Regions from separate parts of the Massilia sp. CFBP9012 genome, predicted to be linked through region 2. Evidence: predicted binding sites of a transcription regulator. Region 2 holds the regulator's gene; each other region holds the start of a gene.
The links. The regulator FNR, encoded in region 2, switches genes on or off when oxygen is low (the NO sensors DNR and NnrR bind a similar motif). The targets are predictions, from matches to a motif close to TTGATNNNNATCAA.

Region 1 (9,819 bases), on a different contig from region 2:
CCAGGTCGCATTGGGGTCGAACCTGGCGAAGAACGGGCGGCGCACCCACTCCGGATTGCGCGCCTGCAGGAACTGCAGCGCGAACAGCTTTTCGCCATTGATGGTCACCACCCCGTCGATCACGACCTTGCCCGGGAAGGCGCTCATCGACGGCCCGCGCACGGTGCGCGACAGGCCCGACACCATCGAGTACGCCTCCTGGAAGATCTCATGGGCGCGCGCCAGCGGCAGCGAGAAGTAGTCGCGCGGCCCGGTGTCGCGCTCGACGAACATGTAATAGGGAATGGCGCCCAGGCGTACGCCGGTGGTCCACAGCTCGGCCCAGCTCTTCGGGTCTTCGTTGATGTGGCGGATCAGCGGACCTTGCATGCGCAGGGTGGCGCCGGTGCCGACGATGCGCTTGACCGCCTGCTGGGCGATGGGCGCCCGCAGTTCGACCGCGTGGTTGTAGTGGCCCATGATGGCCAGGTTCTTCCCGCTCGCCACCACTTTCTCGAACAGACGCAGCAGGTCGTCGCTGTCCTTGTCCGACACGAAGCGCTGCGGCCAATAGGCGACCGACTTGGTGCCGATGCGGATGTTCTGGATGTGTTCCAGCTCGGGCGCCAGCAGGGGTTCGAGGAACTCGGCCAACGAGCGGGTGTTCATGATCATCGGGTCGCCGCCGGTGATCAGGACGTCGGTCACGTCCCGATGCATCTTGAGGTAGGCCACCAGTTCGCTGCACTCGCGCGCATCGAACTTCATCTCTTCCATGCCGACGAACTGCGGCCAGCGGAAGCAGAAGGTGCAGTAGGCGTGGCAGGTCTGGCCGGCGCTGGGGAAGAACAGCACGGTCTCTTTATACTTGTGCTGCAGGCCCTTGAGCGGCGCGTCGTTCACGCGCGGCACGTTGTGCGTCATCTGGCCGGCCGGGTGCGGATTCATGCGCATGCGGATGTCGTTCACCAGGCGCGCGGTCGCGGCATCGTCCTTCTTGACCAGCACCAGCTCGCGCAGCTGCTCGTACTCCTGGGCCGGCAGCATGTCGCGGTGCGGGAAAGTCAGGCGGTAGATCGGATCGTCGGGCACGCGCTTCCAGTCGATCAGCTCATCCATCACATAGGCGTTGGTGCGAAACGGCAGCACGTGGGATACCACCTGTACGGCTTCCTGCAGCTCGGGCGAAAGCCATTCCCATTGGCGCGCGGTAACGATGGACTGGCGCGTGTACGGCTTGAACTTGGTAGGCGTCGATGCAGTCGTGGTCACAAGAATTCTCCAGTGAGATGACAAGCGGCAAGTTGCCGGGAAGCACTCATCTTAGGGAGCCTGTATGCAACAGGAATTGCCTTCAATCAATCACCCTGTCTCTCGCACCGGGGTTTGGACAAACCTGTCGCAAGGCGTGACGAAATGAGGCAAGGACACAACGCGACCGGCTCGCAGTCCTTGCGCTTGTGCGAACGCAATCCGGCACTGTCACGGCTGGGTACATTAGTGCGTGCAGTTGAGAAATATCCTACAAGCATTCAACTGAAAGGAAGTCCCCATGAAGATGATCGCCACCGTCGCTGCCCTGTGCCTGGGGCTGGCCGCCACGAATGCGCTGGCCAATGACCCGACCGAGAAAGACGCCATCGCGATGGCCGAGCGCGGCGCCGCCGTGATCAAGGCCAAGGGCAAGGCCGAGATGATGAGACTTATTAACGCCAAGGATCCGAGCTTCGTCCAGGGCGCGCTGTATGTCGACCTGCGCGACGTCAAGACCGGCATCGTGCTGGCCCACCCGTACAACCCATCGATCGTCGGCAAGGACCTGACCGACGTGCCCGATGCGAACGGCAAGAAATACCGGCGCGAGATCATCGAGCTGGCCGCGGCCAAGGGCAAGGGCTGGGTCGATTACCAGTACAAGAATCCGACCACGGGCAAGATCGAGCCGAAGACCACGTATATTTTGCTGGTCGATGATGTGGTGCTGGAGGCGGGCATCTATAAGAAGTGAGTTTTGGCTGGCGCTTTCAGGGTGCCGGCAAACTTGGGTCCCCGCCTTCGCGGGGACGACGGCTATTCTCGCTGCGCCTCCTGTCCAGCGATGGCCACCACTCACGGAGTAATCCATGCTGAACAAACTGCGGATCGGCCAGAAACTGCTGCTGGCCCCGGGACTCGTGCTCGTCCTGCTGACCATGCTTTCGGCGGCCGCCTATTACGGCATGGTGCGCCAGAACGCGTCGCTTGAGCACATGGTGCAGGTGCGCGCCGCGCGACTGCAGGCGGTGGCCGACGTCGCCGGCGAGGCGCGCTTCGCGCATGCCAACGCCTACCAGCTGCTGGCCTGGGTCAACGGCAGCTTCGCCCAGAACCGGCTGACGGCGCTGACGGCCGACATCGGGCGCAGGCACGCCGCCATCGGCGACAAGCTGGGCAAGTTCGCGCTAGAAGCAGAAGCGGACGAACGCGCGCCGATCGAGGCCTCGCAGGCGGCGCTGGCGAGCTACCGCAAGGCGGTCGGCGAGACCATCGAGATGGCATCAAGCGACCAGTCGATCGCCACCAACTCGATGCAGAAGGCCGAACAGCAATTCGTCGCCCTCGACGCCGAACTGACGCGCCTGGCCCAGCTCGAGAAAGAAATGAGCGAGGGTGCCCACGCCGCCGCCAAGGCCGAGTTCCGTAGCCTGGGCTTGAGCATGGCCGGCCTGGTGCTGCTGTCGATCGGCCTGTCGCTGGCGGTGACGATGCTGGTGCGGCGCTCGATGCTGGCCGGGATCAACGCGATCGCGCACACGGTCGGCGAACTGGCCGAGGGCCGGCTCGACGCGCCGCCCTTGCAGGCGAAAGGCCGCGACGAAATCGACGACACCGCGCGCGCGCTCGATCACACCATAGCGCGCCTGAACGCCGCCCTGCACAGCGTGATGAACGCGGTGCGCTCGATCGACACGGCGTCGCAGGAAATCGCCAGCGGCAACCTCGATCTCTCGACCCGCACCGAGATGCAGGCCGGCTCGCTCGAGCAGACCGCCAGCACCATGGAAACCCTGACCACGGCGGTCAAGGACAATGCCAGCAATGCGCGCCAGGCCTCGGAACTGTCGGCGACGGCGGCGCAACTGGCGGCGCGCGGCGGCCAGGCGGTGCAGCAGGCGGTGACGACGATGGAATCGATCCAGGCCAGCTCGCGCAAGATCGTCGAGATCATCGGCGTCATCGACGGCATCTCGTTCCAGACCAATATCCTGGCCCTGAACGCGGCGGTGGAAGCGGCGCGCGCCGGCGAACAGGGACGCGGCTTCGCGGTCGTGGCCTCGGAGGTGCGCACCCTGGCCCAGCGCTCGGCGGCGGCGGCCAAGGAGATCAAGGGCCTGATCGCCGATTCGGTGAACATCATCGAGCGCGGCAACGCCTCGGTCAGCGAGGCCGGCGCCAGCATGGGCGACATCGTGTCCTCGGTGCGCCAGGTGAACGACATCATCGGCCGCATCAGCATCGCCAGCACCGAGCAGGCCGACGGCATCGCCGAAGTCAATCGCGCGGTCGGCCAAATGGACGGCATGACGCAGCAGAACGCGGCCCTGGTCGAGCAGGCCGCGGCGGCCGCCGAAAGCCTGCACGAGCAGACCGTCAACCTGGCGAAGGCGGTGGCGATCTTCCGCATCGCACCGGGAACGGATGGCGACGCAGCCGGCGTCGATACGCAGCAGGAGACGATTGCCGAAGAAGCGCCGGAAGCCGGCTTCCAGGGCGTGGGCGAACGGCGTTCATCAGGCAGTGCGATGCGGGGCAGCCCGGTGCGCGCCCTACCCGCCGCCCCCACGCGCCGCCGCGCCTGAAGCAAGCACGCCGCTCACGCAAGCAGAATGCCCGCTGCGCAAGCACCGTCGCACCCGCGAAGGCGGGTGCCCAAGTTCAGCGGAACGGCCTGCTCACAAACTTCGACCCCGCCAACCCAAACCGCCAAGGCACGTCGACCGCCTTAGAAATCCCGATACGCGGCCCGGCCACAACCGTCAATCCCGGCGCGGCCGGCAACAGTTCGAATGGTTGTTCCGACAACGCCATGCCATTGTGCACATGGGTCACGCCCAGCGCCTGGCACAGCTTGCCCGGCCCGGAACACAGCAGGCGCTCATCGACCGCATCGCGCCGTACCCGCATGAGGTCCAGCCCCGCCACCGGCTCCAGCGCGCGGATCAGGACACCGGCGCCATGCCCCGCCTCCTGGCACACGAAATTCAGGCACCAGTGGATGCCGTACGACCTGTAGACATAAGCATGCGCGGGCGGCCCGAACATCGACGCATTGCGCTCGGTCGGCCCGGAGTACGCATGCGAAGCCGGGTCTTCATGGTCATAGGCTTCGGTCTCGACGATGCGACCACCGACGCCGTCGACCAACACCGTCACCCCGATCAACTGCTGCGCAACCGTCTCTGCCGGCGCCGAAAAATCGATCCCTGCAATTGTAGAAATAGCCATGCGGCGATTCTAGCGTGGGACAGCACGACCCGCCGTTTTGGTGAAATTGACACAAGAACAGAGTGATAATGGCATTGCCTTGCTGCAATATCGAAATGACTCGGGTATAGTGGCAGAGTCCTCCGCATTTCCGCGAAGCCTATTCGCGCCTCCACCTCCATGAACACCGTCGTCGAGTCCATTCCGCAGATCGACCAGGTCGATGCCCTGATCAAATCGATCCGCATCCCGCCTCGGCCCAGCCTGCTCGCCGACCTGCAGCGCGAACTGGCAGCGGAAGATCCGTCGCTGGACGCCATCGGCAAGATCGTGGCGAGCGACGTCGGCATGTCTGGCGCCCTTCTGAAACTTGCCAATTCGGCCATCTATGGCGGCCGGCGCAAGGCCAAGTCGATCGAGCAGGCCATCCTGTTCCTCGGTATTAACCAGGTGGCGGCCATGATGACCGGCCTGCTGGCGCGCCAGGCGATTCCCGCCAACAGCGCGGCCCTGGCCAGCTTCTGGGACATCTCCACCCGCCGCGCGCAGGCGATGGTGTTCCTGTCGCGCCGCCTGCGCATGGGCGAACCGGACGTGGCCCACACCTTCGGCCTGTTCTGCGATACCGGTGTGCCGCTGCTGATGGAGCGTTTCAAGGATTACAACGTCACCTATGGCGCGGCCTCGCTCGAAGCGGTCCGCCCGTTCACCGCGCTCGAAGTCGAACGCCACGACACCAGCCACGCCGCCGTCGGCTGCCTGCTGGCGCGTAACTGGGGGCTGTCGGACCACGTGTCGTGGGCCATCCTGCACCACCACGACTACGCCGTGATCGACGACACGTCGACGGCGTCGCCCGTACGCTCGCTGGTCGCGCTGTCGCTGCTGGCCGAGAATGCGATCTGCCGCTACCAGGGCCACGCCGAGTCGAACGAGTGGAACAAGGGCGGCGCCGCGGCCTGCGCCTATCTCGGTTTGTCGGACGAAGAAACCGCCGAGATCCTGGACGAATTGCTGGAAGCCTTCCACGAGGATTGACGCACTTTACTTCTGCCTGACGCAAGCGGATACTGGGATGTAAATACCCGCGCGTACAGGGAGGAGACATGAAGCGCCTCGTGACCGGACTGCTGTCGCTGTCCTTGCTGCTGGGCGGCTGCGCCAGCACCGCCCCCACCTCCCCGCCACCCGCGCTGTTTGCCGACGAGCGCTTCGCGCCGCCGTCCGAAGCGGTCGGCGCACAAGACCTGTTCACGCTCAGCCCCGCAATGCGCGACTACCTGCGCAGCTCCACCTTCACCCAGCGCCTGCGCGCCAAGGGCATGCGCCACGGCCTGGTGGATGCGCTGTACAGCAAGACCGATCTGAAACTGGAATACGAGTCGCGCATCACGCGCACCGCCAGCGAAACGTACGAGGCGCGCATGGGCAACTGCCTGTCGCTGGTCGTCATGACCGCCGCCTTCGCGAAAGAACTGGGGATGCCGGTGCGCTTCCAGAGCGTGGAGGTGGCGGACAGCTGGAGCCGCACCGCCGGCATCTACCTGTCGAGCGCCCACATCAACATCAGCCTTGGACAGCATGCGTCCGACGTCCTGCGCGGCTATGATCCCGAACGGGTGCTGGTGGTCGATTTCATCCCGCGCGACGAAGCCGCGAGCCTGCGCACCCGCGAGCTCGAAGAAGAAGACGTCGTCGCCCTCTACCTGAACAACCGCGCCGCCGAAGCGCTGATACAGGACCGCATCGATGACGCCTACTGGTGGGCACGCGCGGCGGTGGCGGCGCGTCCCGGAACGGCGACCACGCTCAATACGCTGGCCGTGATCTACCACCGCCACGGCGAACTGGCGCTGGCCGAGCGCACCTTCCAGGCCGCGCTGGCGCGCGAGCCCGAGAACCTGTCGGTGCTGCGCAACCTGGAGCCGCTGCTGCTGACGCTGGGCCGGCCGCTGGAAGCGCAGGCGCTGGCCAAACGCATCGCATCGATCGAGCCGACGCCGCCGTATCACTATTTCGACCAGGGCATGGTGGCGCTCAAGGCCGGTAACTTCGACGGGGCCGTGGCGCTCTTCGCACGCGAGGTGAAGCGGGCGCCGTATAACGACGAGTTCAGGTTCTGGCTGGGGATCGCGCACCTCAAGCTCGGGCATCTGGGCGATGCGCGCGAGCATATCGCGCTGGCGGTCGATCACAGTACGCGCGGGGATATGCGGGAGGTGTATTCGGCCAAGTTGGCGCATTTGCGGAAGGTGGCGACGACAGGGACGCGCCTTCGCTAGCCCCGCTGCTCGTCGCCCCGGAGTCTCGACCACACATCCAGCTTCTGTTCGAACGACATCGCCATATGCGCTGGCGAACTGGATGGCAACACGACGGTACGATAAGCAGCTGCTGCGAATTGCGACGCGAACTTGCCCGACGCCTGGCCATTGAAGCCGACCGTCTCGAGCAAGGGGCACAGCTCGCGCAGTCGGTCGAAGTCATTGGCAGCCGGCTTGCGGATCGCCGAATCCAGACTGCCAACCCGCTCGCACTCGCCCAGCACATCCCACAGGCCGATGCCATGCGCCAGCAGGCGCGGCAAGCGTTCGGCGTAAGGCAGCGCCGCCAGGTCGTCGTCCACCACGCTGGAAATCAGGCGCCAGAACTGGTTGCGCGGATGGGCGTAATACTCGCCGGCGGCCAGTGAAGCGGCACCAGGGAAACTGCCCAGGACAAGGATGCGCACGCCGGCATCGAGAACCGGCGCCAGGCCGGTGAGAGTGGGGACGGTTGCGTTCTGCATGAAGGCATTGTAGCGATAGGCAGACCTGACAGCTTGAAACCCGGCCAGCGCGCGGCTTTCGTTGCACAGGCGCGTCAAGCAAAGCGGAGATGCTGCAAAATGGAGATGGGCATACGCCTGAAGACATCCGGGTGTATCGCTGGCAGGATTTGCACGTATCGCTGGTTTTTTGCTTAGAAAGGAAGCCGGCCACCGCGTGGTAGCCGGTTCAGAGACGGATCCTACTTGATCCAGACCGCGTAATTATTCCCCGACGTCTGCAGCACCCACCCACTTCCCGCCGGACTCCAGCTATTCGGCCCGATCTTCATCGCCAGCTGACGCGTATTGCCGTTGATAATCGCCGCATACAGTCCCTGGGTCGCCTGCTGGATCGCCACCGGCGACGTCGAATGCACGCCCGCGCTACGCCGCGCCGCCATCAGCGCCGAAATCGGCGTCTTGAGGTTCCAGTTATAGATGTGCGGGTAGTACACGGTCGGAATCCCCGGATGGCTCAGCACATACGCATACCCTTCCATCACCGCGCCGCACGGCACCGACCAGTAGTTCTGGCCATTGCCACAGCTTTCGGACGGACCGGTATCGTGGTTGTCCACGAAGGTCACAGACATCGCCGGCCACCAGCCCAGCGCCCCCTGCGGCTTGCCGGATGAGTCACGCAGACGCCAGTAGTTGCCGTTCGCAAGCGCATCGTTGAGCAGGCCCTTGGTGGTGAAATCGAAGGCGCCGCAGCTGTTGGCCGTGCCGTTAATCCAGTTCATGATTTCCTGGCGGTGGGCGTCGATATTGTTCAGGTTCATATCGTTCCACAGCTCGCCGACGCAGAATTCGGCGCCGAAGGCGTTAGCGTACTGGCCGGCATAGCTCGGGCTGAAGCCGCGCACGTAGTCGATCCGCATGCCGGTAAAGCCCACCGGCTTCAGGGTGTGGTTGAGCCAGGTGATGATGCCGTTCTGGACTTCGCCCACATTGCGGTGGTCGAGGTCGCGGCCGCCGTCGAAGCCGAGGGCCGTGTCGGGATTGCCCAGGCCGCAGTTGCATTCGTCATTGTTGACGATCGAGTGCAGGGTCCAGTTGGGATTGGTGAAGTCCGACCAGTTGGTGGTGCCGACGCGGTGGTTGACCACGATGTCGGCCACTGCCCTGATGCCGTTGTTGGTGAAGGCGCGCACGACGTTGGTCAGCTCGGCCGAGCTGCCATAGCTGGAACTCAACACATTGAGCTGGCGCGGCAGATAGCCCTGGGACGCGGCGGAATCCGACGCCGGCGGGAACCAGACGTGGGTGAATCCCATCGTTTTCAGGTCGCCCACATTGCCCAGCAGCGTGTTGTACCAGTTCGGACTTTGATAGCCCGACGAGTTCCAGTGGAAGCCCTGCAGCAGGACGGCCTGGCTGTTGCCGGACTGGGCCGGCGGGGTGGCGGCACTGGCTCCTGCGCAAACAGCCAGGGCGCTCGCCGCCAGCATGACGATGATGCTCTTCTTCATTATTGTGTCTCCTCCGATTTTTTTGCAGTTGGAATGGTTTTCCTTCAAAAATCAGCGTCTTGTCACGCCCATCGGAAGCGACCAGCGAGGTAGATAAACTACCTGTTTCCTCCAAGAATCCTTGCCACCGATGAGTTCGACACGAAGAGTCTCTGCGCGCACGATAAGTGTGTCAATTGAATCTGGGTGAAATATGTAGTTTTCCTACCTCAAACAAAAAAGCGGCGGTACGCTCACACGCACCGCCGCAAAGGGCAAACAAACGCCAGGGGTAAATCAGTTCAACGCTGTGCCAGTGTCGTAGTGCCCGCCTGCGCCGCATCCCAGCCGCCACCCAGCGACCTGATCAGCGCCACGGTGGTCAGCGCGCGGTCGCCGCGCAGCTGCACCGCGCTGCGTTCCACCGCCGCCAGGTTGCGCTGCGCATCGAGCAGTTCCAGGTAGCTCGAGCGGCCGGCGTCGTACAGCTTCTGCGCCAGGTCGGCGGAGCGGCGCGCCGAGACCACGGCGGCGTCGATCTGGGCCGACTGGCCGGCCAGGATGCGTAGACCCGCCAGGTTGTCCTCGACTTCGGCGAAGGCCACCAGCACGCTCTGGCGATAGGTGCCGACCGATTCCTCGAGCGCCGCTTCGCTGCGCAGCACGTTGTTACGGTTGCGGCCACCGTCGATCAGCGGCATCGACGCCAGCGCGCCCACCACCCACGAGCGGCTGCTCCACTTGAACACTTCCGAGAACACGCCGCCCACGCCGCCGCCATCGGCGCTGATGGTCAGCGCCGGGAACATGGCGCCGCGCGCCACGCCGATGCGGGCGTTGGACGCTTCCATCGCACGCTGGGCGGCGACGATGTCGGGACGGCGCTCCAGCAGCGACGACGGCAGGCCGGCGGGAATCGCCGGCATCAGGCTCGCATCGAGCAGCGGGCTCGGGCCGGCCACGTAGTCGGCCGCCGGCTTGCCCAGCAAGACCGCGAGCGCGTGCTCGGTGGTGGCGCGCTGGCGCTGCACGCCGATCGCTTCGGCGCGGGCAGTCGCCAGCTCGGTGCGGGCGCGCGACAGGTCGAATTCGCCGATGTCGCCCAGGTCGAAGCGG
Region 2 (9,819 bases):
GCGAGCAGCCGGTGTAGCCGATGGTCCAGCACGAGCGGTTGATCTCGCGCAGGATGTCCTCGACCACCGGCTCGTTATGCACCACCTTGATGTTTTTCACCAGTTCGTCGGCAAAGCCCAGCTTGCGCGCGAACAGGTACATGATCTCGTGGTCGGTCTTGCATTCGAACAGCGGCTGGATCACCCGCTCGCGCCACTGGATCGAGCGGTTCGAGGCCGTGCACGAACCCTGGGTCTCGAACTGCGAGGCGGCCGGCAGCAGGTAGACGCCGTCGCTGCGGCCGTGCATCGACGCCGTCATGCTCGGGTAGGGGTCGATCACCACCATCATGTCGAGCTTTTGCATCGCCGCCTTCATGTCCGGCAGGCGGGTCTGGCTGTTCGGGGCGTGGCCCCAGTAGAGCACGGCGCGCAGATTGCTCGGCTGGTCGATGAACTGGTTTTCTTCATTGACCGCGTCGAACCAGCGCGACACCGTGATGCCGGGCTTTTCCATCAGCTCCTTGGAACCGAAGCGCGACTTGATCCAGTCGTAGTCGACACCCCAGACCGCGGCGAAGTGCTTCCAGGCCCCTTCGGCCAGGCCGTAGTAGCCGGGCAGCGAATCGCCGTTGGGGCCGACGTCGGTCGCGCCCTGCACATTGTCGTGGCCGCGGTAGATGTTGGCGCCGCCACCGGGAATGCCGATATTGCCCAGCGCCAGCTGCAGGATGGACAGCGCGCGCACATTGGCGGTGCCGACGTGGTGCTGGGTGATGCCCATGCACCAGACCACGGACGAGGGACGGTTGGTGGCCAGCATCTCGGCCGCCATGCGCACCGCCGATTCCGGCACGCCGGTCACGTCCGACACCTTATCGGGCGTCCATTTCATGACTTCGGCGCGCACGTCCTCCATGCCCCAGGTGCGCTCTTCGATGAACTTCTTGTCTTCCCAGCCGTTACTGAAGATATGCCACAGGATGCCCCACACCAGCGGAATGTCGGTGCCGGGCCGCACGCGCACATAGTGGTCGGCAAAGCGCGCCGTGCGGGTGAAGCGCGGATCGATGACGATCATCTTGGCGCCCAGCTCCTTGGCGTGCAGGAAGTGCAGCATCGAGATCGGGTGCGCCTCGGCCGGATTGGAGCCGATGAACAGCACCGCCTTGCTGTGGTGCAGATCGTTGAACGAGTTGGTCATCGCCCCGTAGCCGAAGGTCTGGGCCACGCCGGCCACGGTGGTCGAGTGACAGATGCGGGCCTGGTGGTCGCAGTTATTGGTGCCGAAGAACGATACCCATTTGCGCAACAGATAGGCCTGCTCGTTATTGTGCTTGGAGCTGCCGATCACCATCAGCGCATCGGGTCCGGCTTCCTTGCGCAGCTGCAGCAACTTGTCGCCGATCTCGTCGATCGCCTGGTCCCAGGAGATGCGCTGGTACTTTCCGTTCACCAGCTTCATCGGATATCGCAGGCGGTGCTCGCCGAAGGCGTGCTCGCGCACCGAGGCGCCCTTGGCGCAGTGGGCGCCCATATTGATCGGCGAATCGAAGGCGGCCTCTTGCCGCACCCAGACGCCGTTGGCGACGACCGCATCGACCGAGCAGCCGACCGAGCAGTGGCTGCAGACGGTGCGCTTGACCACGGTCGGCACCGGGGTATCCGGTACCGGGTCGGCCTGGGCCGCTTCGATCACGTTCAGCGGCAGGTGGCGCGCCAGGGCGCCGGCGCCGGCGGCAACGCCTGCCCCGACCAGGAAACGGCGCCGTTTCAACGCGCTGTCGCGCGTGGACTTGACCAGTGACATATCGATTCCTCTGCTTGCCTACCAGTAGGCGGCGGTCTCGTAATAGCGGCGGATGTGATCCGTCTCGTGGTAGCCGCGCTTGACCTTGGGGTCGGGCGCGGCCGGGGCGGCCTGTGGCGCCGCGGTCGCCGGGGCGGCAGCAGCGGCCACCACCAGCGCGCCCAGCGGGGCCGCCTTCAGGAACCCGCGCCGCGCCGGGTCGGGACGGTCCTGGCCGGGATCCTGCTGGACTCGTGGATCATGTTTGGTCATCGTTTTCCTCTCCTACTCCAAAACTTTCCGCCTCGATTGCCAGGAATGCCTGTGCGAAGTGGGCGACCAGGCGGTAATAGTTGGCGCCTTCGGCATTGGCGATGTCGTCCAGCGCGCGCATGCACCAGGAGCCGATGTGGGCCTCGAAGAAGCGGCGCTGCACGTCCAGCGGCTGGCGCCGGATGCCGGGCGAGCCGGCCACCAGCACGCGCATGGTCTCGCACAGCGCGCCGAGGTGGTCTTCGAACTCGCCCCGCCCCTGTATGCGCGCCAGGCCAAGCCGGGCCAGGTCTTCGCGCAGATGCGCCAGCGGCGTGTCGTTCATGTAGCCGGCCAGGTAGCGCGAGCCATACGGATCGACCGGCGGCGTGCCGACGCTGACGAACAGCGCGCTGAATTCATCGTGGACGAGACGGGGATCCATCACGCCGGACGCCACGGTCAGTTGGTCCCAGGCGCGTTCGAGCGCCGGATCGCCGCCCTCGGCCAGGATGGGATCGCTGGATGCGAGCGCATCGAGCAGCGCCGCGTCTGGCGCGGCCAGCAGCAGCCGGGAGAGCAAGGCATACAGATCCGCCCTGGCCTGGTCTTCGCCGCCTGGCGGCAGATCCGGTCGCACGATTGCGGTGGCAAATGCGCTGCGATCGGGCAAGGTCTGAGTAGTTGATGGCACTGGGGAACACTCCAGTTGTTCAATTTATATGGCAGTGTAGGCCTCGATTGATATTGAGTGCGCACAGTTGCCTAAAACGGCTAAATGAACCCTGCATGGGTGAGCACGGGCGCCGAACGACCGGAACGCAACGGAATTGTTTCTCAATTGCAAATAAATGGCATTTGTTTGTCGAGATTGACGCTTCAACACGTCTATAATCGCGGTGTACCGAACCAAGCGACCATCCCTCATGAGCCAGACCCTGTCCCGGCAAGCCGAGCCGACCATCAATATCCACGCCCTCAAATCCTGCGCCCAGTGCAGCATGCACCAGCTGTGCTTGCCGATGGGCCTCGAAGACGCCGACATCGACCGTCTGGACAAGATCATCGGCCGCCGTCGCCGCCTGGAGCGCGACGAGCGCCTGTACAGCGTGGGCGAATCGTTCCGCAACCTGTACGCGGTGCGCTTCGGCCACTTCAAGACCTACCAGGTGAACGCCGCCGGCGAAGCCCAGATCACCGGTTTCCAGATGGCCGGCGAGCTGCTGGGCATGGACGCGATCAGCGGCACCCACCATTGCGACGCAGTAGCCCTGGAAGATTCCGAGGTGTGCGAGATCCCGTTCGCGCGCCTGGAAGACCTGTTCGGCGAAGTGCCGACCCTGCTGCGCCACTTCCACCGCATCATGAGCCAGGAAATCACGCGCGAGCAGAACGTCATGCTCCTGCTCGGCAATATGCGCGCCGAGCAGCGCTTCGCCGTGTTCCTGGTCAACCTGTCGGCGCGCTACGCCACCCGCGGCTATGCGGCCAACCGCTTCCAGCTGCGCATGTCGCGCGAAGACATCGGCAACTACCTGGGCCTGACCATCGAAAGCATCAGCCGCCTGCTGTCGCGCTTTAAAAAGCAGGGCTGGCTCGAGGTCGACAAACGCGAAGTGACGCTGCTCGATCCGGTCAAGCTGAAGGCGCTGGCGGCCGGCACCGACGTGTGCAGCCCGATGGCCTGACATCATGACGCTGCTGCCTTCGTGCGACATGCACCTGCGCAGCTACGACCGCGTGCACTGGGGCGACCGCCACGACTTCGCCCAGCTGGTGCTGCCGTTGCACGGCGAAGTCGTGCTCGACATCGAAGAGCGGCGCGGCCGGCTCGATCCCCTGCATGGCGCGCTGGTAGCGCCCGGCGCCGGGCATGCGCAATCGAGCCCGGGCGCGAATGACTCCCTGATCGTCGACGTCGATGGCGGCGCCTTCGGCGACGGTCCCTGGCAGCGGCTGCTGGAGCGGCCCTTCGTCACGCTCGGCCCTGCCGCGCGCAAGCTGGTCGAGTTCATGGGACTGATGACGCGCGAGTCCGTTCCATCTCGCGCGCTGGTGCACGGTTGGGTGCCGCTGCTGCTCGACACCCTGAGCCTGGACGCGCCGCGCACCACCTCGCGCCTGACCGCCCTGCTGGCGCGCATCGAGACCGCGCCCGGCCTGGCCTGGAGCACCGAATCGATGGCGCGCGCCGCCAACCTGAGCGTGAGCCGCCTGCACGCGCTGTTTCGCGAAGAGCTGGACAGCACGCCGCATGCCTGGCTGCTGGGCTGCCGCCTGGATTGCGCACGCGGCATGTTGACGGACGGCGCGCGCAGCGTGGCCGACATCGCCATCGCCTGCGGTTTCTCGGACCAGGCCAGCCTGACGCGGGCGATGCGCCGCGTGTTCGACACCACGCCTGCCGCCTATCGGCGCGCAGCGCAGGAGAAACCGCCAAAACCGCAGTAGTCCCGGCCAAGACCAGGGGCAGGTCCAGGCCAGAGAATCTCCACTCAAAGGAGATTCATCATGTACAAAGCTACTGGCGCGGGCGGACTGTCCCGCTCCACCCTGCTCGGCATCGGCGCTGGGATCGCCGCCGGCGCACTCTGGGGCCTGGTCTTCCTGGCCCCGGAACTGGCGCCCGAATTCCTGCCGATCCAGCTCTCGGCCGGACGCTACCTGGCCTATGGCCTGGTCGCCGCCATCCTCATCTACCCTGCCTGGCGACGGCTGCGCCGCCACCTCGGCTGGCCGGCGTGGCGCGCCCTGATCGGGCTCAGCCTCACTGGCAACATCATCTACTACCTGTTCCTCGCCAATGCGGTGCAACTTGGCGGCGTGGCCATGGCCTCGATCGTGATCGGGCTGCTGCCGATCGCGGTCACCATGGTGGGTTCGCGCGACGGCGACGCGGTGCCGCTGCGCCGGCTGCTGCCTTCGATGCTGCTGAGCGGCGCCGGCCTGGCCTGCATCGGCTGGGAGTCGCTGTCGGCGTCCGGACCCGGTTCGCTGGCCGGCCTGGCCTGCGCCTTTGGCGCGCTGGTGTCGTGGACCATCTTCGCGGTACATAACAGCCGCTGGCTGGCGCGCATCGAGGGGATTTCGTCGCATGAATGGAATCTGCTGGTGGGCGTGGTGACGGGCGTCATGGCGCTGGCGCTGGCGGTGCCGGCCTTCGTGCTGGCGCCGGGCGAGCATACCCTGCCGGTCTGGCTGCGGTTCGGCGCACTGGTCAGCGCGGTCGCCATCCTGTGCTCGGTGGTCGGCAACGCCCTGTGGAACCACGCCAGCCGCGCACTGCCCCTGAGCCTGATGGGCCAGATGATCGTGTTCGAGACCATCTTCGCGGCCTTGTATGGCTTTTTGTGGGAAGCCCGCTGGCCAAGCGGGTTCGAGACGGCTGCCTTGGTGTTGCTGGTAGCGGGCGTGATTTCGTGCGCTTCGGCGCACCGGCGCTAGACTTCCGCGATCGCTTCACGCAGACGGCGTACCGCCACCGTCGCCATCTCCGGCGTCGCGAAGTTGGCAAACCCCATCAACAAGCCGCCGCGGCGCGACCGGCCCATCCGCCAGTCGCCGAGGGCTTGCAATCCCATTCCACGCGCCCGCGCCGCCGCAGCCAGCGCCCGGTCGTCCTGCCCGGCAGCGAGCCGCGCCAGCACGTGGATGCCGCCGGCCTGCGGCTGCACCGTCAGCGCGTCTCCCATCTCTCGCGCCAGCGCATCGACCAGGTAGCCGCGCCGCTCGGCGTACAGTGTGCGCATCCTGCGCAAGTGGCGCGCAAAGTGGCCCTGTTCCATGAACTCGGCCACCGTCGCCTGCGGCAGGATCGAACCCGGGCCGGGAAGATGGTCGACCATGTCGCGCACACGCGTCACCTGCGATTCAGGGACGACCAGGTAGGCCAGCCGCAGGCCGGGCAGCAGCACTTTGCTGAAGGTGCCGGTGTACAGCAGCCGGCCGTGGCGGTCGATGCTTTTCAGGGCCGGCAAGGGACGGCCGTGGTAGCGGAACTCGCTGTCGTAGTCGTCCTCGACGATCCAGGCGCGGGCGGCGTCGGCCCATGCCAGCAGTTCGAGCCGGCGCGGCAGCGACATCGCCACGCCCATGGGGCTCTGGTGGGTGGGCGTCACCACGGCGAACCGCGCATCCGGCGCCCGTTCCAGGCCGCGCGCCACGTCCAGTCCTTCGTCGTCGACCGGCACTGGCGCCAGGCGCAACCCGGACTGCACCAGGAAACGCCGTGCAAGCACATAGCCCGGATCCTCGTACCACCCGACGTCGCCATCGCGCAGCAGGACGCGCCGCGCCAGTTCCAGCGCGCCGTGGTAGCCAGGCGTGACAAAGACCTGCTCGTGCGAACAGTCGATGCCGCGCGCGATCCCGAGATAGGTGGCGATGGTGCGTCGCAGGGGGGCATAGCCGGCCGGATCGGGATAGGTCATCGCCATCGTCTCGAGGGCGCGCGAGGTGCGTCCGGCCAGGCGTGTCCAGGTCTTGCGCGGGAAGGCGTCGAGCGCCGGCAACCCGAGCTGGAACGGCATGGCTTCGCCCGGGACGCCTTGCTGCGAACCGGCATCCGGCGCGCTGCGCGCCGCGCTCCGCGGCCGCGCCGGCTCGGCCAGTTTCGCCAGCCGCGGCGAGACGACCGTCCCGGCCGCACCGCGCGCCACGAAATAGCCTTCGCCAACCAGCATCTGGTAGGCCGCTTCGACGGTGCCGCGCGCCAGATTCAATTCGCTGGCCAGGCTGCGCACCGACGGCACCCGGTCGCCCGCCTTGAGCTTGCCCGCGGCGATCGCTTCGCAATAGCGGCGGTACAGCTGCAGGTAGATCGGCTCGCCGCGCCCACGGCTTGGCGCCAGGTTGTGCAGGTCCATCGCGATGTCCTATTCGTTTCTTCAATTCTTGCACCTACTGCGTAGGCCATGATCCGCCTATAGTATCCGCATTGAATGACGATGACCATGCGCCATGTACGCAATCGACCAACTACCCCCTTACCGGAGATTCCTGATGAGTGCCCCGCAACGCCTGCCCTACTATTCCCTGTCCCCCGCCGCCTACCAGGGCTTCGGCGCCACCAAGAAGGCGCTCGAGAGCAGCCCGCTCGGCAAGGAGCTGATCGAGCTGGTGTGGCTGCGCATGTCGCAGATCAACGGCTGCGCCTTCTGCCTGGAGATGCATGCCAAGGCCCTGCGCGCCGACGGCGTGTCGAACGCGAAGCTCGACAGCCTGGCCGGCTGGCGCGTCAGCCAGCGTTTCAGCGAACGCGAACGCGCCGCCCTGGCCTGGACCGAGGCGCTGACCCACGTCGACCGCACCGGCGCGCCGGACGCAGACTACGAGCCGCTCAGGGAATATTTCAGTGACGTCGAAGTCTCCGACCTCACCTTCGCCATCGCCCTGATGAGCGCCTTCAACCGCCTCGCGATCGGGATGCGCCAGTGAATATCCTTCACATCGATTGCAGTGCGCGCGCCGGGTCGCACAGCCGCGCGTTATCGAACGCGATGGTCCAGAAGCTGCTGGCGCGGCATCCTCACGCCGAGGTGCTGCGGCGCGACCTGGGCCTGGAGCCCATTCCACATGCGGAGGCTGCCTACGCAGCCGCCCTGGCCACGCCCGCCGCGATGGCCGCCGCGCAGGCGGCCAACCCGGCTAACGGGGGCGTGCAGCTGTCCGAATCGCTGATCCAGGAAGTCGAAGCCGCCGACGTGCTGGTGATCGGCACCCCGATGAACAACTTCACGCTGCCGTCAGTGTTCAAGGCCTGGATCGACCAGCTGCTGCGGGTCGGCCGCACGATCGGCATGTCGGCGGGCGGCGAAAAGGTCGGGCTGCTGGCCGACCGGCCGGTGTATGTCGGCATCGCCTCGCGCGGCGTGTTCAGCTGAGAACAGGCCAGGCAGCCCGATTTCCTGACGCCCTACCTGAAGGCGGCCTTCGGCTGCATCGGCTTGACCTGGCTGCAGTTCCTGCCGCTGCAGGCCACGGCCTTCCTCGATCCCGGCCAGCTGGCGGCGGACCGGGACGCGCTGCTGGCCACCATGGACCTGGCGCGCACCGCCTGATCGAGCCAGGGCGGCGCACGGCCATTCACTCAGCGCCGCACCGACAGCCCGAACGCCAGGCCCAGATCGGGCGTATTCTTGTTCAGCCCACGCACCACCATCGCATCGACCTGGCAGTTTCTGTTCAGTCGCCAGCTCACGCCGGCGTCTACCTGCATCCGGTCGCCGCCATGCGATGCAGAGGCGATCTGCGGCGCCGCCACTTCAAGGAATCCCTGAAGGCGTTCAGTGAATTTCTTTCCCAGTGAGACCGCCAGGATACCGTAGCGGTAGCGCGCACCGTCATCGTCCACGTCGGCCCCGGCACCCGGCGTCACGGCCAACGACCAGCCTTTTGGCAGATCCCATTCAGCCGCCAGCACCAGCTGCGGCAGGACACCCGCGACCCGCAGCGCCGAGCTACCGCTTGGCAGCGCCATCGTGCCAATCAGCCCCAGGGCGGGATGCGCGCCCTCCCCATCGGCAAAATGCCATTTGACACCGATCGACGTGGCATTCCAGCCCGCACTCGTGGTGCGCTCGCGAGTAAGCGGATCGACACCGTGCTCGATACTGCGGCCGTCGGTCTCGACGCGCAGTTCGGTCGTGTCGCCCAGGCCGATACGCAGCAGCGCCGGCGTGCTCAAGGTGCGCACGTGCAGGTCATCATCGCGCTGGCGATCCCAGTCGACGCCAATCTCGAGCTGAACGCGGCCGTGACCGACCACCTGGCTGGAGTTGGCGACGTTAGGGCGGTCGGGATTGATGGCATCGCCGTCATCGGCGTGAGCGAACTGGGCGCTGCAAGCCAGTATCAGGAGAGCTGCCTGCCGTCGCAGGCGCGTAGGGTTTGGCGAAAAAATCATACGGTCGGATAAACAAGGAGGGACATGGTGTGCAAAGGCCGAGCCGGCGCCATCGCACCCCGGCTATTCTACGCCCCCGGTGTGTGGTAAAGCGGCTTCAAGGTAGCGCCATCCGCGCCGCGCCGGGGCATGTCGCACTACCTTGGCCTTTTCGCATGACCCGGCAGCCGCGCGACAGTAAGATCGGCCGCGTTTGACCAACCGTCCACGAAACCGCCATGAAACCACGCCGCTCCCTCGCCATCCTGCTCCCCGCCCTGCTGCTCGCGACCGCCCCGCAGGTGGCCGGCGCCTCGATCCTGCCTGACGTCCCCGACATCAAGGCCGTCACCGACTACCGCCCGAAGATCCCACTGCGCGTCTACACCGCCGACAAGGTCCTGATCGGCGAATTCGGCGCCGAGCGACGCGAGTTCGTCCCGGTGGCCAAGGTGCCGGCGCTGCTCAAATCGGCCGTGCTGGCAATCGAGGACACCCGCTTCTACGAGCACGGCGGGGTCGACTGGATCCGCGCGCTCGGCGCGGCCAAGGCCAATATCGGCGACTTCGGCAGCCAGGGTGCGTCCACCATCACGATGCAGGTCGCGCGCAACTTCTTCCTGTCGCGCGACAAGACGATGCCACGCAAGCTGCTTGAAGTTGCCCTGGCCTACAAGATTGAGAAGGCACTGTCCAAGGACCAGATTCTCGAGGTCTACCTGAACCAGATCTATCTCGGCCAGCGCGCCTACGGCTTCGCCAGCGCGGCGCGCACCTATTTCGGCAAGCCGCTGCCCGAACTCTCCCTGGCCGAACTCGCGATGCTGGCCGGCCTGCCGCAAAACCCTTCCAGCAGCAATCCGGTATCCAATCCGCAGGCGGCGCGCAAGCGCCAGCAGGTCGTGCTCAGGCGCAT
Region 3 (9,819 bases), on a different contig from region 2:
GGCCGGTATAGTGCTGGGCCTCGGTCAGGGTGGCATAGCCGCCGGCGATCGCCAGTCCGCCCGAGCCGTGGATGCTGCCGTCAAATTGTCCGCCGGCGTTGGTCAGGGTCAGCGTCTTGCCGCCCAGCCAGACCGCGCCATTGCCCACCATATTCTTGACCTGGGCGCCGTCACGGGTTGCCGAGATGTCGAACACGCCGTTGTTGAACAGGCCGCTCGACGTGGCGATGGCGCCGCTGCCGCTCAGGGCCAGGGTGCCGTCGGGGCCGATACTGGTCGCGCCCGTGTATTCAGTGGCGGCGCCCAGGATATGGGTGCCCTGGCTCACGCTCAGGCCGCCATCGCCGACGATGCGGCCGCCGAAATTGCTGCCATGTCCGGTCAGTTCGAGCGTGCCGCCGCCCAGCAGCACGGCGCCGGAACCGGACAGCGAGCCCAGTGCGGTATCGCCATTCGCCAGCGTCAGGTCGAGCGTGCCGTCGATGGCAGCGCCGAGCGAGTCGGCGATGCTGCCATTGCCCATCAGGGCCAGGCGGGCGCCTTCGGCGACCGTGGTGGCGCCGGTATACCGGTTGACGCCGCTGAGTACTTCGTCGCCGCCATCGACCGTCAGGCCGCCGGCGCCGGTGATCGCGCCCGCATAGTGGCCGCTTGCGGCGCTCAGGACCAGGGTCCGGCCACCGAGCACCACACTGCCCGAATTGCTGCCGGACAGGGAACGGATGCCGACGTCCTTGTCGGCGGCGGAGATATCGAACTGTCCGCTACTGAGCACGCCGCTCGAGAGCGCGATGCTGCCCGAGCCGGACAGGGCCAGACTCGCGCCCTGGTTGATCGTCGTGGCGCCCTGGTACTCGTTGAGGCCGCCGAGCATCCCGATGCCGCCGGCCAGGAGCAGGCCGCCGGAGCCCTGGATGCCGCCCAGGAAGACGTGGTCCGGGCTTGCATTGGTGAGCGTCAGCAGGCGCTCGCCCAGCAGCACGGTGCCGGAACCGGACAGGCTTTGCAGGCTGGTGCCGGTATTGGTCGCCGAGATGTCGAGCTCGCCATTATTGTCGATATGCCAGCCGGCCGCCTGGCCGTTCGAGTCATCCCCATCGTTCAGGGTCAGCCTGGTCAGCTCGGCGATATGGTGGGTGTCGTAGGCCCCGCCACTCTGCGCCATCGCCAGGATCGGGAACAGCGCCGCGACAGCTGTCGCCAGCAGGGTGCGCGCGCCGGCGAATCCATGTTCCGCCACGGCCGCGTCACGCCGCACGGCGGCGTCGCTGCCGGTTTCCTTGCCGTTCGTGCTGGCGACTTCGGCGACGGCCATCAGCATATGGCGTTTCTTGTTCCAGACGAGGCGGTAGAAATGGTTCATGGCAATATCGGTAAGTGGCAGAGACGGCGAAAGCCGTAAAACCGATATTATTTAACGGAAACAATGCCGCTGAACAATACTAAATGCCGACAAGGTCGCATTGGTGCATGCGGTGTGCATTTTCACCACAGTTTGTGACGTCGAAACTAAGGTATCCTCACGAAAATACACATTATTTCACGTGGGAAATTACTGACTTGCTCAGGTCAGCGGCGACCTTGCGCACCACCGTTTCCCAGTCGCCAGCCGCCGCCTGGCGATACAGGCGCATTACGCCGGGATACCACGGTGAATCGGCACGCCCTTCCATCCAGCGCCAGTCGGGATGCACGGCCGGCAGCAGGATCCAGCACGGCTTGCCCAGCGCGCCGGCCACATGGGCCACGGCGGTGTCGACGCAAATCACCAGGTCGAGGGCGGCGACGATGGCGGCGGTGTCGCTGAAGTCGTTTATCTCCGGGCCGAGGTCGGCCAGGTGCGCCGGCAGCGCTTCGCCCGCGCCGGCCTGCATGCCGCGCTGCAGGCTGAAGAAGCGCACGCCCGGCACAGCCAACAGCGGCGCCAGATAGTCCACGCCCGGCAGCGAGCGGTTGGCATCGTTGACGTGGCCGCCGAAGCCGCGCCATGCCAGGCCCACCCGCAAGCCGGCGCCGTCCTGTCCCAGCCGCGCGCGCCAATCCCGCGCGCGCGCCGGATCCGGCGCCAGGTAGGGCAGCGCCGCCGGAATCGTCGCCAGCGAGGTCTGCGCATGCAACGGCAGGCTCATGAGAAACACCCAGCAATCCTGCGGCGGCAGTCCGGCCGCGGCGCCCAGGCCCACTACCCGGTCCGCGCCGGCCACGGCGCCCAGCAGCGGCAACAAGGCGTCCTGGCATACCAGCGTGACCCGGCCGGCGCCGGCCGCCTTCAACAGCGGCAGGTAGCGCACGAACTGCACGGTGTCGCCAAAGCCCTGCTCAGGCCACACCACGATGCTGCGGCCGGCCAGGGGCTCGCCGCGCCATTGCGGGCAGCCGAGCTGCGGCGCGGTCGCGATCGGGCGCGCCAGCGCCGGATCGTAGCGCGCTTCCATCCATGGCCAGCCTTCTTCCAGGCGGCCGCGCGACAGCAGCAGGAAGCCCAGGTTCCAGCGCGCTTCCGGATAAGCCGGATCGGCGGCAATCGCCTGGCGGTAGGACGCCTCGGCCTTCCCGGCCTGGCCTGCGCGCTGCAGCAGCGCGCCGAGGTTGTTCAGGGTGCGGGCATTGCGCGGGGCGAGCGCCAGCGCCTGGCGGTACAACGCCTGTGCTTCCGGCACGCGGTGCAGGTATTGGCACACATTGCCCAGCGAATTGAGGCCTTCCGGATCGTGCGGCCGCAGCGCCACGTATTCGCGCAGCGCCGCCTCGGCTTCCGGCAGGCGGCGCCCTGCCGTGTACAGCAGGCCCAGGTTGTGCCAGGCCTCGGCATACGCGGGGCGCAGGTCCAGCGCGCGCCGGTAGTGGGCTTCGGCCGGATCGGGATGGCCGGCGCCGGCGTACAGCACCGCGAGGTTGTTGTGCAGTTCGGGCTGGTCCGGCTGCAGTTCGAGCGCCGCCAGGTAGCACGTCTCGGCCTCGGCGCGCCGCCCCTGCCGCTGCAGGCCGTCGGCCTGCTCTTGCAGGAGGATGCGGAGATTGTCGAGCGATGCCGCATGGCCGGGCTGCAGCGCCAGCGCCTGGCGCCAGCGGCGCTCGGCATCGAGCGGCTGGCCAAGGGCCAGTGCGCAGGCGGCGGCCAGGTTCAGGGCATCGACATTGGCGGCCGCGCCGTCCAGCAGATCGTCCACCGACGCCAGCGCGTCGTGGAACGCGCCTTGCCGGACCAAGGCGATGGCGGCATCGATGCGGCGCCCGAGCGCCAGCGGCGCGGACGGATGGGACGGTTCAGCCACGCAGCATGCGCCAGGTGGCGAAGCCGGCAGCGCACAGCAGCAGCGAGCCGGCCAGGTGCAGCGCCGTATGCGCCAATGCCCAGCCAAGCTCACCGCGCTGGAGCAGCAGCACCGACTCGCCCGAGAAGCTGGAGAACGTGGTCAGCCCGCCAAGGAAGCCGGTGACGACGAACAGCCGCCACTCGGGCGCCAGCTGCGGCTGGTCGGTGAAGAAGCCGAGCGCCAGGCCGACAAGAAAGCCGCCGACCAGGTTGGCCGCCAGGGTCCCGACCTGCACGAAGCCGTGCAGGCTGCCCAGCCACAGGCTAAAGGCCCAGCGCAGCCAGGCGCCGAGCGCGGCGCCGATGCCGACCGCGGCAAAGCTCAGGGCGCTTCCCACTTGGCCTTCGCAGTGTCGTCGCTGACGCGGGCGTCGACCCAGCGCGCGCCGTCCGGCGTTTGCTCTTTCTTCCAGAACGGCGCCTCGGTCTTGAGGTAGTCCATGATGAATTCGCAGGCCGCGAAGGCATCGCCCCGATGGGCGGCGCTGCAGGCCACCAGCACGATCTGGTCCAGCGGGGCCAGCGGGCCGACGCGGTGGATGACCAGGGTGCCGTACAGGGGCCAGCGTTCAGAGGCGCGCGCCGCGATCGCTTCCAGGGACTTCTCGGTCATGCCCGGATAGTGTTCCAGCTCCATCTCGGAGACCTTCGCCCCATCGTTCAGGTCGCGCACGGTGCCAACAAAAGACACCACGGCGCCGATGCGCGCATCGCCGGCGCGCAGGCGCGCCACTTCCTGGCCGAGGTCGAAATCCCCGGCCTGTACCCTTGCTTCGTTCATGAATGGTCCTTCGGCTGGCGCAGCAACAGGTGTTCAATGCGGGTCTCGGTGCGCACGTCGAGCAGGGCCGGCAACGCCAGCAGCGCGCGCAGCTCGGCCGATTGGGCGCCCGGCTTCTGGCCCGACTTGAGGGAGCTTTGCAGCACCTCGACCTGCAGGCGCAGGCGCTCGCGCGCGAACTCGGGGCCACTGTCGATGCCGGCCGCGATTTCCAGGCGCAGCAAGTCGTTCAGCAGGCGGGCGTGGTTGTCTTCCATCTGGCGCACGTAGGCGGCGCGTTCGCCGTCGGACGCTTCGAGGGCCGCAAGGGCGGCGTCGAAGCGCGCATGCAGGATCGGCTCATAGCCGCCGTCCAGCGCCAGCATGGCGTCCCAGCGCCCGCGCCAGTCCGAAGCCTGGGCTTGGGCGTCGGGACTGGCCAGCGCCATCTCGAGCGACTGGACCAGGCGCAGCTTGTCACGCACCGCCCCGGCCAGGGCCGTATCCTGGGCGCGGCGGGCGGCGTCGGCATGCTGCTGGACGCGGGCGACAGCGGCGTGATAGCGCTTGTCGATGCGCGCCTCGTGGGCGCGCGGCACCGGGCCGATCGCCTGCCATTCGGCGGCCGCCTCGCGCAACAGCTTGCCGACGTTGGCAGGCAGGGCATCCGGCGCGGCCGCTTCCAGGCGCTCGCACACGGCTTCCTTGGCGGTCTCGTGGGCGCGGCGTTCGCTGTCGGCCGCGTGCGCGTGCTCCTTGCGCGCGGCGAACAGCGTGTCGCAGGCGCCGCGGAAGCGCTGCCACAGCGCCTGCTCGGCCTTGCGCTCGAGCGGCAGCGCGCGCGCATGTTCCTGCCAGCGCGCCTGCAGCTCGCGCAGCATGTCCACCGCATGGCGCTCATGCGGGTCGAGCTTGTGCACTTCTTCGATCAATTGCTCGCGCACCGCGATCTCGACCTTGCGCTGGTCTTCCAGCGGGCGTTGCAAGGTGGTCAGCGCATCGGCGAACAGCCCGTCCAGGCGCTTCTTTTCCTTGCGGTCGACCGCGCCCAGGTGGCTCCAGGCGGTGCGCAGGCGCTGCACGGTGCCGGACACGTGTTTCCAGTCGGCCTCGCCCGATTGGAGGCGGCCGATCTCGGACTGCGCTTCCTCGACCAGGGCCTGGCCGCGCGCCGCATTGGTGTGGCGTTCGTCTGCCAGCTGCCTGAAGTGGGCCGCGGCCGGCGCATAGGCGGCGCTGCAGGCGGCGTCGAAGCGCTCCCACAGGCTGCGCGGAGCGGGGCCGGACAGGCTGTCCAGGGCTTTCCAGCGATCGCGCATGCTGCCCACCTTCTTGGCCAGCTCGGCCATCGCAAGGCCCTGGGTCGGCAGCGATTCGACGGTCTTGATCAGTTCTTCGCGCGAGACGTTGCCGCCCCAGCGCGCCCAGTCCGATAGCCGCTTGAGTTCGGCGCGCAGATGGGCCAGGCGGTCGGCCTGCGGCGCGGAGAGGCGCATGCCCTTGTCCTTGGCTTCCTTCAGCGCCTTGTCGAGCTCGGCGGCGGTGCCGAGCGAGCCCTGCTGCAAGGCGGCTTCGAGCGCGTCCATACTGTCGAGGAAGGACTGGTCGGCGCCGCGCGCAGCCTGCCTGGCGCTCTCTTTTGCGCCCTCCCTCACGACCGGCGCCGGCTTGGCCGGACGCACTTCCTGCGGCAGGCTCGCGAGCAGCGCGTCGAAGCGCTCCTGCAGGGCGCCGCCAGCGGCATTCGCCGGCAAGGCTGGCAGGCGCTGCCATTCCCTGCGCAGCGTCTCCTGCTTGAGCTCGGCCGGAGCCTGTGCTTGCCATGCAGCCAGGGCCGCCTCGCGCGCGGCCAGCGCGGCCTGGTCTTGCTCGATCGTCGCCAGGCTGGCCGTCAGGCGTGCGTGTTCGGTCGCGAATTCGGCCACCAGGGCGCGCGGCAGCGAGGCGTGGCCAGGATCGACCAGGGCCGCCTCCTGCTCCTGCTGCAGCCCGGCCAGGCGCGCGGCCAGCGCGGCCGCGTCCAGTCCACCCGCGTCCAGGGCGCGCAAGACCGCCAGGCGGTCGATCATGGCGCGTTGCAGCGCCACCTGCGATTCGAGGCGGCGGCCGAGCTCGGCGCGCACCGTGTCAAAGTCTGCCACCAGCTCGGGGGCACGGATGACCGACCATTTGCGGTCCAGCTCGGCCACGTGGTTCGGGGTCAGGAGGCTGTCGTTCAGCAGCGACCTGGCCTGGGCCAGCGCCTCGTCGCCGCGGCGCAGCTCGGATTCGTGGTGGCGGATCGCGTCCAGCCTGGCCTGCATGAGCTTGGCGACGCGGCGGTCGACGTTGCGCATCGCCGTGTGCACGCGCTCGAGGTGGTCGCGTCCGTGGACCAGTTCGGCGGCAGCCAGGCGCAGTTCGGAGAATTCGGATTGGAGAATGAAATCGACGGCGGCCGCTTCGTCGGCGCCCAGCGCCTTGAGCCGTTCGGCCTGGCGTGCGCGGGCATCGGCGAGCGCTATACGGGCGGCCTGCGCGTCATGCGCAGCAGCAGCAGCAGCAGCAGGAGTGCCCGACTTGCCCGAACCAGCCTTGACGCCGCGATCCGCCGGCCCTGAGGCCTTCGCCGCGGCAGGTTTGGCCTCCGGCTTGTCGCCGGGCGTGGCCGATTTCGCGCCCTGCCGCTTGAATAGGAATTCGAACATGATGAAATCGCACTTCCAAAACTCCCATCATAGCAAAGAACCTTGGCATCGATCGACATGTCCGGCCCGGCAGCCCCTTAGTTTGCGAGTGGCATTTTACGAATGACAAAGCCGATTTTGCCGTGAAGAAATCTCAGCTGGCGGCAGCCCGCGCATTACGTCCATGTCGGGGCCGCGGCCTTCACCGCGATTCTCGCTCTGGTGAGCGTCATGCGCCAGCATCTGGTTGGCGATGGCGAACCAGGCCTCCCCCGGGATCATGGTGCGCGCCAGCGGCAGCAGTTCGTGCTCTTCGCGGTCGAGGCGTTCGAGCAGCAGCTCGCAGCAGCGCTCGAGCGCCGCCAGGCAGCCGGGATCGCCCTCGATGGCGGCCGCCTGCGCCACCTTGCGCGCCTCGAGCGCCTGCCGGCCCAACCCATCCAACTCGGCCACCAGCCGGGCGGCGCCCTCGCCGCGGCGGCGCAGCGCCGGCAGCACGAACTTGTCGAGCTTGCGCCAGTGGCAGGCCTCGCACACCTGGCGCAGCGCTTCGCACGCCTGTTCGTACTGGCGCATGGCGGGCGGTTCGCCCCACCAGGCACAAGGTCGCCAGCGCTCGAGCAAGGCCTGCACCTCGATCCGCGCGCGTGCCTGCTCGACGGACAAGGCTACAAGCGTATAGGTTGATGTCAGCATGGTGTCTCCTCTCAATTTGCTCCTCCGAACGCACGTAGTCCACGCCAGGGGCGGTCGGGGATGCTTTATAGGGGTAGCCGGCTATTGTGTTTGGTATGTGCCGGCCGACAGGAACTTCGTAGTGTAGAGAGAAGAAGGTGGGCGGGTTTGACATTAATCAAACCCGATTTCACAATGCGAGCGAGGTCAGACGGGGTGAATTTCCTCTACAAAATACCCTTCCAACATGCTACCGCTGCATCGCGCTGCGGTGCGCCCATCCATTGTCCAGCAGGGCGGCGCCCAGCTGCGCTATAGTAAGCGCGCTTTTCCGATCCCGCCTACCGACCTTCTTCACCCTCACTCGTCAATTCCTCATGCGGCTGCTGCACACCTCCGACTGGCACCTCGGCCAGACCCTGCACAATCACGACCGGACCTACGAACACCAGTGCTTCCTCGACTGGCTGGCCGACACGCTGGCCGAGGAGCAGATCGACGTGCTCCTGATCGCGGGCGACATCTTCGACACCGCCAATCCGTCCTCGAACGCGCAGCGCCAGCTGTACCGCTTCCTGCAGCAGGCGCGCACACGCGTGCCGCACCTGCAAGTGGTGGTCATCGCCGGCAACCACGATTCGCCGGGCCGGCTGGAAGCGCCGACGCCGCTGCTGGAAGCCCATGGCACGATCGTGGTCGGCAACGTCCTGCGCCGCGGCGACGGCGAGATCGACCTGGAGCGCCTGCTGGTGCCGCTGCGCGACCGCGCCGGCAATACCGCGGCGTGGTGCCTGGCCGTGCCCTTCCTGCGCCCCGGCGACCTGCCGCGCCTGCGTGCCGCCGAAGGCAGTGAGCAGGCCGAAGACAGCGTGCGCGACCCTTATATGCACGGCACCGCCCTGCTCTATCGCCAGGCGCATGCGCTGGCGCGCGAACGGGCGGCCGAAGGCCAGGCCATCGTCGCCATGGGCCACTGCCATATGGCCAAGGGCCAGGCGTCCGAAGACTCCGAGCGCCGCATCGTGATCGGCGGCAGCGAGGCCCTGCCGGTCAGCATGTTCGACGCCGGCATCGCCTATGCGGCCCTGGGCCACCTGCACCTGGCCCAGCGCGTCGGCGGTCTCGAACACGTGCGCTATTGCGGCAGCCCGCTGCCGCTGTCGTTCTCCGAAGTCGCCTACCAGCACCAGGTGCTGCGCATCGATCTCGAGGGCGGCAAGGCCGCCGCCATCACGCCTCTGTATGTACCGCGTCCGGTCCAGCTGCTGCGCGTGCCGGCCGCGCCGGCGCCGCTGGAAGAGGCACTGGCGGCGCTGGAAACCCTGGAACTGGACGCGGATCTGCCGCAGCAGGCCTGGCCCTATCTCGAAGTGCGGGTGCTGCTGGACGGCCCCGAGCCGGGGCTGCGCGCCCGCATCGAAGCGGTCCTGGAGGGCAAGCCGGTGCGGCTGGCCAAGATCGAGCCGACCCGCAAGCTGGTCGCAGCAAGCGACGAGGCCGAAGCCCTGAGCCTGGACCAGCTGGCGCAACTGCAGCCGGACGACATCTTCCGCCGCCTGTGGCGACAAAAATATGGCGACGAGGCGCCGCCCGAGCAGATCGCGTCGTTCGCCGAACTGTTCCACGCCGTGGAAGGAGACGCGCCATGAAGATCCTCCGTATCAGCGGCAAGAACCTGGCCTCGCTGGCGGGCGAATTCACGGTCGACTTCGAATCCGGACCGCTGGCCACCACCGGCCTGTTCGCCATCAGCGGCCCGACCGGCGCGGGAAAAAGCACCCTGCTCGACGCCCTGTGCCTGGCGCTGTACGACGCCACCCCGCGCATGCAGAAGCGCGCCGGCAGCCAGTTGCCGGACGTCGGCGGCGACACCGTCTCGGCGCTCGACCCGCGCACCCTGCTGCGACGCGGCGCGGCCGAGGCCTGGGCCGAAGTCGACTTCGTCGGCAGCGACGACGGCCGCTACCGCGCGCGCTGGAGCGTGCGCCGTTCCTACGGCAAGCCGGGCGGCGCCCTGCAGCCAGCCAAGATGAGCCTGCACCGCCTGCCCGAACTCGCGCCGATCGGCGGCACCAAGACCGAGGTGGCGGCGGAGATCGTCCAGCGTATCGGCCTGTCGTTCGAGCAGTTTACGCGCGCCGTGCTGCTGGCCCAGAACGAGTTCTCTGCTTTCCTGAAAACCGACGAGAACGAGCGCGGCGAGCTGCTCGAGACCCTGACCGGCACCACGATCTACAGCGAGATCTCGCGCCGCGCCTTCGAGCGCTACAAGCTCGAACAGCAGCGCACCCAGGTGCTGCAGGCCAAGCTGGCCAATGTGGCGCCGCTGGCGCCGGAAGAACGCGCCCAGCTCGACCTCGAACGCAGCGCCGCCGACGCCGCGCGCGAAGCGCTCGACAGCC

Region 1: SOM61_RS10465 (KamA family radical SAM protein) is a predicted target of FNR. The motif match lies at 1,328-1,341, and genes of this name have one in related genera.
Region 3: SOM61_RS16730 (hemerythrin domain-containing protein) is a predicted target of FNR. The motif match lies at 7,586-7,599, and genes of this name have one in related genera.

What each region holds. Positions count from the first base shown of each region.
Region 1 is NZ_JAXCWM010000005.1:305,319-315,137, reverse strand. It holds gene SOM61_RS10465 (KamA family radical SAM protein) at 1-1,251, opposite strand, end outside; gene SOM61_RS10460 (cache domain-containing protein) at 1,532-1,987, shown strand; gene SOM61_RS10455 (methyl-accepting chemotaxis protein) at 2,103-3,818, shown strand; gene SOM61_RS10450 (DNA-3-methyladenine glycosylase) at 3,895-4,464, opposite strand; gene SOM61_RS10445 (HDOD domain-containing protein) at 4,624-5,481, shown strand; gene SOM61_RS10440 (tetratricopeptide repeat protein) at 5,550-6,725, shown strand; gene SOM61_RS10435 (DNA-deoxyinosine glycosylase) at 6,722-7,231, opposite strand; gene SOM61_RS10430 (alpha-amylase C-terminal beta-sheet domain-containing protein) at 7,453-8,724, opposite strand; gene SOM61_RS10425 (efflux transporter outer membrane subunit) at 9,006-9,819, opposite strand, start outside.
Region 2 is NZ_JAXCWM010000001.1:535,695-545,513, forward strand. It holds gene SOM61_RS02165 (formate dehydrogenase subunit alpha) at 1-1,789, opposite strand, end outside; gene SOM61_RS02170 (formate dehydrogenase) at 1,808-2,041, opposite strand; gene SOM61_RS02175 (TorD/DmsD family molecular chaperone) at 2,028-2,714, opposite strand; gene fnr (fumarate/nitrate reduction transcriptional regulator Fnr) at 2,947-3,708, shown strand; gene SOM61_RS02185 (AraC family transcriptional regulator) at 3,713-4,471, shown strand; gene SOM61_RS02190 (DMT family transporter) at 4,532-5,464, shown strand; gene pdxR (MocR-like pyridoxine biosynthesis transcription factor PdxR) at 5,461-6,885, opposite strand; gene SOM61_RS02200 (carboxymuconolactone decarboxylase family protein) at 7,022-7,456, shown strand; gene SOM61_RS02205 (FMN-dependent NADH-azoreductase) at 7,453-7,902, shown strand; gene SOM61_RS02210 (transporter) at 8,109-8,924, opposite strand; gene SOM61_RS02215 (penicillin-binding protein 1A) at 9,143-9,819, shown strand, end outside.
Region 3 is NZ_JAXCWM010000009.1:188,052-197,870, forward strand. It holds gene SOM61_RS16705 (ESPR-type extended signal peptide-containing protein) at 1-1,363, opposite strand, end outside; gene SOM61_RS16710 (tetratricopeptide repeat-containing glycosyltransferase family protein) at 1,536-3,275, opposite strand; gene crcB (fluoride efflux transporter CrcB) at 3,268-3,654, opposite strand; gene SOM61_RS16720 (molybdenum cofactor biosynthesis protein MoaE) at 3,639-4,097, opposite strand; gene SOM61_RS16725 (DUF349 domain-containing protein) at 4,094-6,763, opposite strand; gene SOM61_RS16730 (hemerythrin domain-containing protein) at 6,860-7,438, opposite strand; gene SOM61_RS16735 (exonuclease SbcCD subunit D C-terminal domain-containing protein) at 7,795-9,066, shown strand; gene SOM61_RS16740 (AAA family ATPase) at 9,063-9,819, shown strand, end outside.